One region of the Neptunomonas sp. XY-337 genome, then DNA from elsewhere that is predicted to be linked to it. Evidence: predicted binding sites of a transcription regulator. Region 1 holds the regulator's gene; each other region holds the start of a gene.

Region 1 (3,268 bases):
CAACAGCATGGTTTACGAGATAGCGAAGCAAACCGTTACGATCAAAGGGCAAGCACGCGTGGAACAAGCACGTGACAACTTCACCGGCGAGCGGATTGTGTATCAGATGGATAAAGCTGTCGTAAACGCCTATGGCGGCAGCGGTAAGGTTCAGATGGTGATTCAGCCCAAAGGAAAGCAGTAGCGGATGACTAAACAACTCGAAGCGCTGCATCTTGCCAAATCATATAAAAAGCGCCGTGTCGTTATCGATGTATCACTCAACGTAGCAAGCGGCGAAATCGTGGGCTTACTGGGCCCCAACGGGGCTGGTAAAACCACCTGTTTTTACATGATCGTGGGCTTAATTGGTGCCGATAACGGCGCTATTCGTATCGATAACGACGATGTCACAGCGATGCCCATGCACGAGCGCGCACGTCGCGGTGTCGGTTACCTCCCTCAAGAAGCGTCAATATTTCGCAAGCTTAGCGTTCACGACAACCTGATGGGCATTCTCGAGATGCGTCCTGAACTGTCAGCTGCGCAACGGCGTGAAAAGCTCGAGAGCCTTTTAGAAGAGTTCCATATAAGTCATCTGCGCGATAGCCTAGGGATGGCACTATCTGGTGGCGAACGTCGACGTGTCGAAATAGCCAGAGCGCTCGCCTCAGAGCCAAGTTTTATATTGCTAGACGAGCCCTTCGCTGGCGTCGACCCTATCTCTGTGAACGATATCAAGCAGACAATTAAACACCTGCAATCCAGAGGCATCGGCGTACTCATTACCGATCACAATGTACGAGAAACATTGGATATCTGCGAAAAGGCCTATATTGTTAGTGAAGGAGTGATTCTTGCTCACGGTTCACCGCAAGACATTCTCGCCAACGAACAGGTAAAAGCTGCTTACCTTGGGGATACCTTTAGACTCTAAGTGACGATCTTGCTGTTTCGGAGTAGTTCTACAAAATTATGAAGCAATCTTTACAGCTTAAAATGGGGCAACATCTCACGATGACCCCCCAGTTGCAGCAAGCGATCAAACTGCTACAACTATCAACCCTGGACCTACAGCACGAAATCCAAGAAGCATTGGAGAGTAATCCGATGCTAGAAACAGGCGAAGAAAGCGACGCCTCAGCGGCAGAAACAGAATCTAAAGAGCTCACCACCCCCAGTGAAGATGCGACCACTCAAGCAACAGCAGAAGCTAGCGCCAAGAGTGAAGACGCTGAACCTGCCTTTGAGGAGGAGTGGAGCAACGATATTCCTGAGGAGCTGGCCACCGATTCATCGTGGGACGACACTTATCAAATAAGCAGCGGTTCCAGCAGCGCGGCTAGTCGTGACGATGATTTCATGGAGTCTAACGACACCTCCGAAGAGACGTTACAAGATCATTTGGAATGGCAACTCAACCTGACACCAATGAGCCAAACGGATGTCGCGATTGCCGAAGTCATCATTGATGGTATCGATAGCGCTGGTTATCTGCGCGTCTCCACCGAAGATATTTTAGAGCATCTACAAAAAGCGCAACCCGAGCAATTTGCGGAAAGTGAACTCGATGAAGTTGAGGCAGTACTCAAACGCATTCAACAGTTTGATCCTCCCGGTGTTGCAGCAAGGGATTTGGGCGAGTGCCTTGCCATTCAATTGGAGCAATTACCAGAAAAGCCGCCTCTTTTGGCTCAAGCACTAACGCTATGCCGCCAGTATATACACCTACTGGGGACGCATGATTATCGCCAGTTAATGCGTCGTTTGCGCTTGAAAGAGCCACAATTACAAGCCGTAGTCACGCTTATTCAGTCACTCAACCCTCAGCCGGGGGCTTATATCTCCAATACTGCCGCTGAATACGTGATACCCGACGTCTTTGTGGAAAAAGTAAAAGGTGAGTGGACGGTACGGCTCAATAACGATGCCTCGCCGACACTGAAAATCAACACCGAGTACGCAAGCCTTATCAAGCGCGCCGATAGCAGCGCCGATAACACGTATCTCAAGAATCATCTTCAGGAAGCACGTTGGTTTATTAAAAGCCTGCAAAGCCGCAATGAAACCATGCTAAAAGTCTCGCAGCAGATTGTTGAGCGGCAGCTGGACTTTTTCGAGCACGGCGAAGAGGCAATGAAGCCTATGGTGTTGCACGATATTGCCGAAGCGGTCGAGATGCACGAGTCAACCATCTCCCGAGTAACAACCCAAAAGTATATGCATACTCCACGGGGCATTTTTGAGTTGAAATACTTCTTCTCAAGCCACGTGAATACCAGTGACGGAGGTGCAGCCTCCTCTACAGCCATTCGTGCTGTCATCAAAAAGCTAATTGCAGCTGAAAACCCAGCCAAACCTCTAAGCGACAACAAGATTGCCAAACTTCTGGATGAAGAAGGTATTCAAGTAGCGCGCCGAACGATCGCAAAATATAGAGAAGCGATGGGAATCGCGCCTTCTAATGAGCGAAAGCGTTTGGTTTAATGAGTTCTGTTAACAGCACATCTGCTGTTGTGTAAAGGAGATAGCTATGCAAATTAACATTACAGGTCATCACGTAGAACTTACTGAAGCACTGTCTGAGTATGTTCATACAAAGTTTGAAAAATTGGAGCGCCATTTTGATAACATCACCAACGTACAGGTGACCCTGAGTGTCGATAAGCAGAGCCAAAAGGCCGAAGCGAATATGCACGTTGCTGGCGGTGAAATTTTTGCTGCGAATGAGCACGAAGATATGTATGCTGCGCTGGATGGTTTAACGGACAAACTTGACCGTCAAATCATTAAGCACAAAGAAAAAATGAAAAGTCACAAATAACGAATAGATCTGCCTAACATGTCAATTTTATCCCTGCTGTCATCTGATCGAGTCTTTAACAACTTAGAGGGTGGCAGCAAAAAAAGGACGCTTGAGATTATCAGCGAGCATCTCGCCCAATCGCACAGCGACCTAGCTGAAGAAGCAGTATTTTCAGGATTAATTAACAGGGAAAGGTTAGGCAGTACCGGCATCGGCGATGGGGTAGCGATACCCCACTGCCGTTTCCCCGGTCTGCAAGAAGCCGTCGGTGTGTTCGTCCGCTTAGCAACTCCGGTGGACTTTGATGCGATTGACAACCGCCCAGTGGACCTGATGTTTTTTTTGTTGGTTCCCGAGGATGCGTGTGATCAGCACCTTGCCACCCTTGGCGCACTCGCCGAAGCGTTCAGCAAAGAGGATAATCGTAACAAAATGCGCAGCGCCGCAAGCGATTCGGAATTGATGCAGATTTTGGAGTCCACC
Region 2 (3,268 bases), on a different contig from region 1:
ACTCTGGGTAAGCTTCCATACCACACTCGGCAAGGTCAGCACCTTCGTACTCTTCCTCTTCGCTGATACGGATACCCATCACCGCTTTGAGGATCACCCACACCACCATGCTGGCACAGAATACCCAGCCAAAGATTGAGACGATACCAAGCAGCTGAGCCCCGAAGGTAGCGTCTGTATTCGCCAAAGGCACCGCTAACAAACCCCAGATACCCACAACACCGTGCACTGAGATCGCACCTACAGGATCATCGATGCGCAGTTTATCGAGCGAAATGATTGCGAAGACAACCAGCGTACCGCCCACAGCACCGACGAGCGTAGAAGCCAAGGCTGTTGGTGAAAGAGGATCCGCTGTGATCGCCACTAAACCTGCCAACGCGCCGTTCAGAGCCATGGTAAGGTCGGCTTTCTTGAAAAGTAGTCGTGCCGTAATGAGCGCGGCAATCACACCACCTGCCGCAGCCGCATTGGTATTAACAAAGACCTGTGCAACAGCATTTGCTTCACCCACATCGGATAGCTTCAGCTCCGAACCACCGTTGAAACCAAACCAGCCCATCCACAGGATAAATGTACCCAGTGTGGCTAACGGTAGGTTAGCGCCAGGGATCGCGTTGATCGAACCATCTTTACCATACTTGCCTTTACGTGCACCCAGTACTAACACACCCGCGAGAGCTGCAGCCGCGCCTGCCATGTGTACGATGCCTGAGCCTGCGAAATCAGAGAAGCCCGCTTCGCTCAAGAAGCCGCCGCCCCATGTCCAGTAGCCAGATACCGGATAGATGAAGCCCGTCATCACAACAGCAAAGGTTAGGAAAGCCCAGAGTTTCATACGTTCAGCTACAGCACCCGATACAATTGACATGGCTGTTGCTACGAATACAACCTGGAAGAAGAAATCGGAACGCGCTGAGTAGTAAGGCGCATCATCGCCACCAGCCAGCACAGCATCAACAGCGTTTTCATCGCCGATCAATGCGCCAAAGTTTGGCATCACGCCGCCCGCATCCGAGCTGTACATAATAAAGTAACCGCACAGCAGGTACATGGTACAAGCGATGGCATACAGTGCGATGTTTTTGGTCAAAATTTCGGTGGTGTTCTTAGCGCGTACTAAACCGGCTTCGAGCATTGCAAAGCCTGCTGCCATCCACATGACGAGCGCACCACACATTAGAAAATAGAACGTATCTACGGCGTACTTGAGCTGTGTCAGATCGCCGGCAGTTGTCTTGAGTAACTCTTCCATTGCTAAGTCCTCTATCGAGAGTTTGTTAGTCGGGGCTTAGAGTGCGTCGTTGCCGGATTCACCGGTACGAATGCGGATTGCTTGCTCAATTGGCATCACGAAAATTTTACCGTCGCCAATCTTTCCGGTTTGGGCGACGCTTTGCACCGCGTCCACAACCTGCTCTGCAATAGCATCATCCACAGCGACGTCTACGCGAACTTTCGGTAAGAAATCCACCACATATTCCGCACCGCGGTAGAGTTCTGTATGTCCTTTTTGTCTACCAAAGCCTTTCACTTCGGTGACGGTGATACCTTGTACACCGATCTCTGAAAGTGCTTCACGTACGTCATCCAGTTTGAACGGTTTGATAATGGCCGAAATCAGCTTCATGGGTGTTCTCCCGCTATGTTTTGTGGCATCTGCATCCGCAAATGCACCATCAATCGTCAACAGGTATTTAGCGATCTTCGTGCCAACTAAGAAAAAACCATATTTATTAAATAGATAGGAAAATTATAAGGTGCTCTACAACATGAAAACCCAGCACGTATATCGCGCCTAAAGAGTGCTCGTGGTGCACAGTTTTCAGAAATGCACACTTTTTGCGCACACTTTTGCAGCAAAAATTCGGGCGCTGATATGGCTCATCGCAGGCTCTTCGCTTCACCAAATGTGATGTCATCAGACCCAGCGCTTATCAAAACTATGGTTGGCGATTTTTTACAGAAGAGAGGGGAATCGTTCGATCTTTAGAGGAGCACGCGAGGTGTACGGCAACCGTTGATATGCTCATGACGGCAGCAGGCCTAACACCCTTTAAACAAGCCGATAGGCATGACACAGGCGGGGGGAGTCGGTGGTTCTTGAACTACTAGCGGGCCTGCAAAGCTCCACAGCGCTGTTACGAGTCTAGAGCTTGAGTTTTTGCTATGTTGGCCAGTGTTAATCTGTATTTCGTGATTTAACAGCACTACCGCCAAGGCTTGGGTAGTGCTGCTCGTCGCATTAAGCTTCCGCGTTGTGATAAACGTTTTGCACGTCATCTAGGAAGTTAAGCATCTCCATCAGCTTATCGAACATCGGACGATCGTCCTCAGCTAGCGGCGAAGTGGTCTGCGGCAGGAATTGGATTTCATCAACATCAAAGTCGATCTCTCCAAATGCGTCCATCAGCGCACGTTTTGCATTGGCATATTCAGTGTGCGGTGCGAAAACAGTAACTTTACCCTCTTCACATTCGATGTCCGTCACATCAACATCTGCCATCATCAGCGCATCGAGTACCGCTTCTTCATCATCACCCGCGAACGCAAAGATAGCGCAGTGATCAAACATATGTGCCGCACAACCTGGCGTACCCAGCTTTGATTTACTCTTGGTAAAGCAGTTGCGTACATCACCAAAGGTACGGTTTGGATTGTCAGTTAGGCACTCCACAATCACCATGCAGCCACCAGGGCCAATACCTTCATAACGCGCGGTGGAAAAATCCTCACCAGAACCACCTTTGGCTTTATCCAGTGCTTTGTCGATCACGTGTCCCGGCACCTGATCTTTTTTCGCACGTTCAATCAAGCCACGTAGTGCTAGGTTTCCGTCAGGCTCGACACCACCTGACTTAGCAACAACATAGATCTCTCGGCTGTATTTACTGTAGAGCTTGGCATTTGCATCGGAGGTTTTCGCCATCGACTCTTTACGGTTTTGATAGGCTCGGCCCATTACTCAATCCTGCTTTCAATAAAAGCCGTATGTTAACCCGTTCTGACATCTTTTATAAGCCAGCAATACCATGCGAATCCGCCATAAAAAACGCCTCCCGAAGGAGGCGTTAACCAAATACAGAGGGCCGTTAGTTAAACTTAGCGGGGCGTTTTTCTAAGAACGCCTGCATCCCTTCTGTTTGCTCGTCCGTCGAGAAACACAGGCCAAAGCCTTGGCTCTCGAGTACACATGCGTTCTCAAGATCTAAGCTCATACCACGCATCACCAGTTGCTTGGTCAGACGCACAGCGTTTGGTCCACACG
Region 3 (3,268 bases), on a different contig from region 1:
TGCCAATACGCTGCTGCCGAACTACGACAAAGATAAAGCGGGCTCTTTTACCTACAGTACCACAGTGCGTACGTTCGACAGCCTCGGTAATGAGCACACTATTAAGTACAACTTTGCTGAGCAGCGCCCAGAGAACGAGTACAGCAATTACCAAACGACACCGGGTGATCGAGTGTATATCTCCGGCATCGGTACTGCTGCAGATACAGACGGGATGCTCTTGCCGCTTTATGATGAGTCAGCAAACGGTGACTTCGTTCTGAAAACGGCAACGGCTAAAGCTGTGGATAATGGCCAAGACTTGAAAGTGTTTGAGCTGGGTGGGCAAACACTCGCTGATCTTCAAGAAGCTGATCCACGCATCAAATCTGTTGAGTATCGCGTGGATGATGCGGGTAACGGTACATTACGTATTTTGAAGCTATCTGACTCGCGCGAATTTGGCGATCTGCTTGTGACGGATAACTCGGCGCCTGACCGTGTCGCGTTGACGCCAACCACAACCGATGCGTCGGGTTTTGTTTCGAGCAATGAGAAACACTTCTTCGAGTTCCAAACGGGCACATTTGCGGCCAATGAGCAGCTCGACCTTGAAGTAGCCGGTGTTGAGATCGCGATCTCAACAGGTGACAACGGTATGACATCCGAGCAGGTTGCCTTGGCTATTCGTGATCGTGAGTCCGATATCCTTGAGGCAAATCCGGATATCTTATCCGTAAGCTGGGATCCTGATCAGGGTGCGAACGGTTCGTTACGTATTGAGTTTAAACCGGATGTAAACCCTGCCAACCTTGGCGCGCGTTCGGCCCAGGTGATCGATGATGCCGCATTGATCGGTAGTGCTAACCAAGTCTTTATCGGCTCTGAGGTGGCAACGGGTAAGGTTGATGCCAACTACGAGATCGATGGTGACAATTCCTACAACGGCGTTTATCTAATGTATGCCTATCTCAATGGCGAGGAAGCACTCGATATCGGTAAGTTGAATGATGCGGGTACGGGTACAGATACAGAACCGGGTCCGATTCTGGTTAAGTTCAATCCTGAAAATGGTTTGCTAACCGAGATTAACGGTGAAGAGATCCGTACAGGAGCAACGATACCTGAGATCATTATTAAAGGCGCAGACCCTGCCAACAAAAACAACAATATTGCGTTGAATATTGGCGGCTCAACTCAGTTTGCATCAGAGTCGATTATCAAAGCATCGGATCAAGATGGTTATGCTAAGGGCGACCTAATTGGTGTTTCATTCGGTTCCACAGGTGAGATGATTGCATCGTTTAGTAATGGTGAGCAGCTCAATATCGGTATTGTGGCCGTGGCTACCTTCGAGAACCAATCAGGTTTACAGCCCAGTGGTGACACTGAGTGGACGGCAACATTGGATTCGGGGTCTGCGATCCTTAACCCTCCGGGTGCTGGCTTGAACGGATTGTTACGTTCGGCATCGCTGGAGCAGTCTAACGTGGATCTATCTGCGGAGCTGGTAAAACTGATCGAAGCGCAGCGTAACTTCCAGGCGAACTCTAAGACACTGGAAACGTTGAACACCGTAACGCAGTCGATTCTGCAGATCTAAACGTTTTTTCCTCTCTTTAAGGGCTGCTTCAGCAGCCCTTTTCTTTTTGGCATATCAATTGCTTGTCTCTACTTAAAGTAGCCCAAACCGGCGCAATAAGAAGAGAGAGTTTCTATGGATAAAGTTGTTTACCTTGCTATGAGCGGCGCGCGCGAAAATATGCGCGGACAGCAGGCTCATGCCAACAACTTAGCCAACGCCAACACCACCGGCTTTAAGCACGATTTGTCCCAAGCCCGCGCTATGCAAGTGTTTGGCGAGGGGATGCCGAGCCGGGTTTATGCCATGAGTGAGCGTCCAGCAACAGATATTAGCGATGGTCAGCTCATCGAAACCGGCCGTGATCTGGATATCGCTATCCTTGGAGATGGCTGGATTGCTGTTATCGGCCCAGACGGCAACGAGGCCTACACGCGCTCAGGCGAACTGCAGATCAATGCCGCTAACCAGCTAATAACTGGCAGCGGTTTGCCGGTCATGGGCAACGGCGGCACGCCTATTGTTATTCCGCCTGCCGAGAAGATCGATATTGGCGTGGATGGTTGGATTAGTATTCGACCGCTGGGCGAAACTGCCGCCGAGGTTGCGGTGGTTGATCAGATCAAGCTAGTCAATCTGGGCGACCAGAGTATCTTCAAAGGAACCGATGGCCTTATGCATATCGACGGTAACGCCGAGATAGGGCCGGATCTCAACCAGCGCTTAAAATCTGGCTTTTTGGAAGGTAGTAACGTCAATGCAGTCCATGAGCTGACGAGCATGATCAGCTTGTCGCGCCAATTTGAAGTTAATTTGAAAATGATGAAAGCGGCTGAAGAGAATTCTGAAGCGGCTACAAAAATTCTACAGCTAAGCTAAGTGTCAGGAGATTAATACGATGCACGGTGCACTCTTTGTTGCGAAAACAGGTCTATCTGCTCAAGACACCTCGCTTAAAGTTATTTCCAACAACCTTGCTAATGCGAGCACCACGGGCTTCAAGAAAGACCGTGCGGTTTTTGAAGATCTGCTCTATCAAATCCAGCGCCAGCCGGGCGCTGAGAGCGCGGCTGAAACCCAACTGCCATCTGGTTTGCAATTGGGCACAGGTGTGCGGGTTGTGGGCACGCAGAAGATGTTTCAAGAGGGAAACATTGAAGTCACAGAGCAGCCGTTTGATATCGCCATCAATGGCCGCGGTTTCTTTCAAGTTACGCTACCCAACGGTGATCTAGGTTACACCCGTAACGGTCAGTTTCAGATCAACCAGAATAACGAGCTGGTGACCAGCGAGGGTTACTTGGTGGAGCCTGCGATTGTCTTACCCGCCGAGGTGCAAACCTTTACAGTGGGGGTTGACGGCATAGTGACGGCGGTCGTGGCTGGCGATCCCAACCCGGTACAGCTGGGCCAGTTGCAGTTGGCTGATTTCGTTAATCCAGCGGGTCTGCAGGCGCTGGGTCAAAACCTGTTTAGTGAAACTGTAGCCAGTGGTGCGCCTCAGTTGTCTAACCCAGGTGATGCAGGTGTCGGCACTACCAATCAGGGGATGTTAGAGGCGTCTAACGTCAATGCGGTTGAGGAGTTGGTCAATATGATCACTACCCAGCGCGCCTATGAAATGAACTCCAAAGTGATCTCGACCGCAGACGAAATGCTGTCGTTTGTGACCCAACAACTTTAATAGCTGAGGTGTTGAGATGAAGC

The links. The regulator sigma-54, encoded in region 1, starts transcription at its own class of promoters, with help from an activator protein. The targets are predictions, from matches to a motif close to TGGCACNNNNNTTGCTNT.
Region 2: the regulator sigma-54 is predicted to act here: its motif matches at 1,698-1,715, upstream of E4L36_RS11240 (P-II family nitrogen regulator).
Region 3: the regulator sigma-54 is predicted to act here: its motif matches at 1,630-1,647, upstream of flgF (flagellar basal-body rod protein FlgF).

Annotation. Positions count from the first base shown of each region.
Region 1 covers NZ_SPLL01000002.1:175,390-178,657, reverse strand. Annotated here, with positions in the region: gene lptA (lipopolysaccharide transport periplasmic protein LptA) at 1-184, shown strand, start outside; gene lptB (LPS export ABC transporter ATP-binding protein) at 188-916, shown strand; gene E4L36_RS04450 (RNA polymerase factor sigma-54) at 955-2,466, shown strand; gene hpf (ribosome hibernation promoting factor) at 2,513-2,803, shown strand; gene ptsN (PTS IIA-like nitrogen regulatory protein PtsN) at 2,822-3,268, shown strand, end outside.
Region 2 covers NZ_SPLL01000004.1:261,195-264,462, forward strand. Annotated here, with positions in the region: gene E4L36_RS11235 (ammonium transporter) at 1-1,255, opposite strand, end outside; gene E4L36_RS11240 (P-II family nitrogen regulator) at 1,292-1,630, opposite strand; gene E4L36_RS11245 (YebC/PmpR family DNA-binding transcriptional regulator) at 2,246-2,962, opposite strand; gene E4L36_RS11250 (enoyl-CoA hydratase-related protein) at 3,093-3,268, opposite strand, start outside.
Region 3 covers NZ_SPLL01000003.1:327,163-330,430, reverse strand. Annotated here, with positions in the region: gene E4L36_RS08660 (flagellar hook-basal body complex protein) at 1-1,582, shown strand, start outside; gene flgF (flagellar basal-body rod protein FlgF) at 1,697-2,440, shown strand; gene flgG (flagellar basal-body rod protein FlgG) at 2,460-3,245, shown strand; gene flgH (flagellar basal body L-ring protein FlgH) at 3,262-3,268, shown strand, end outside.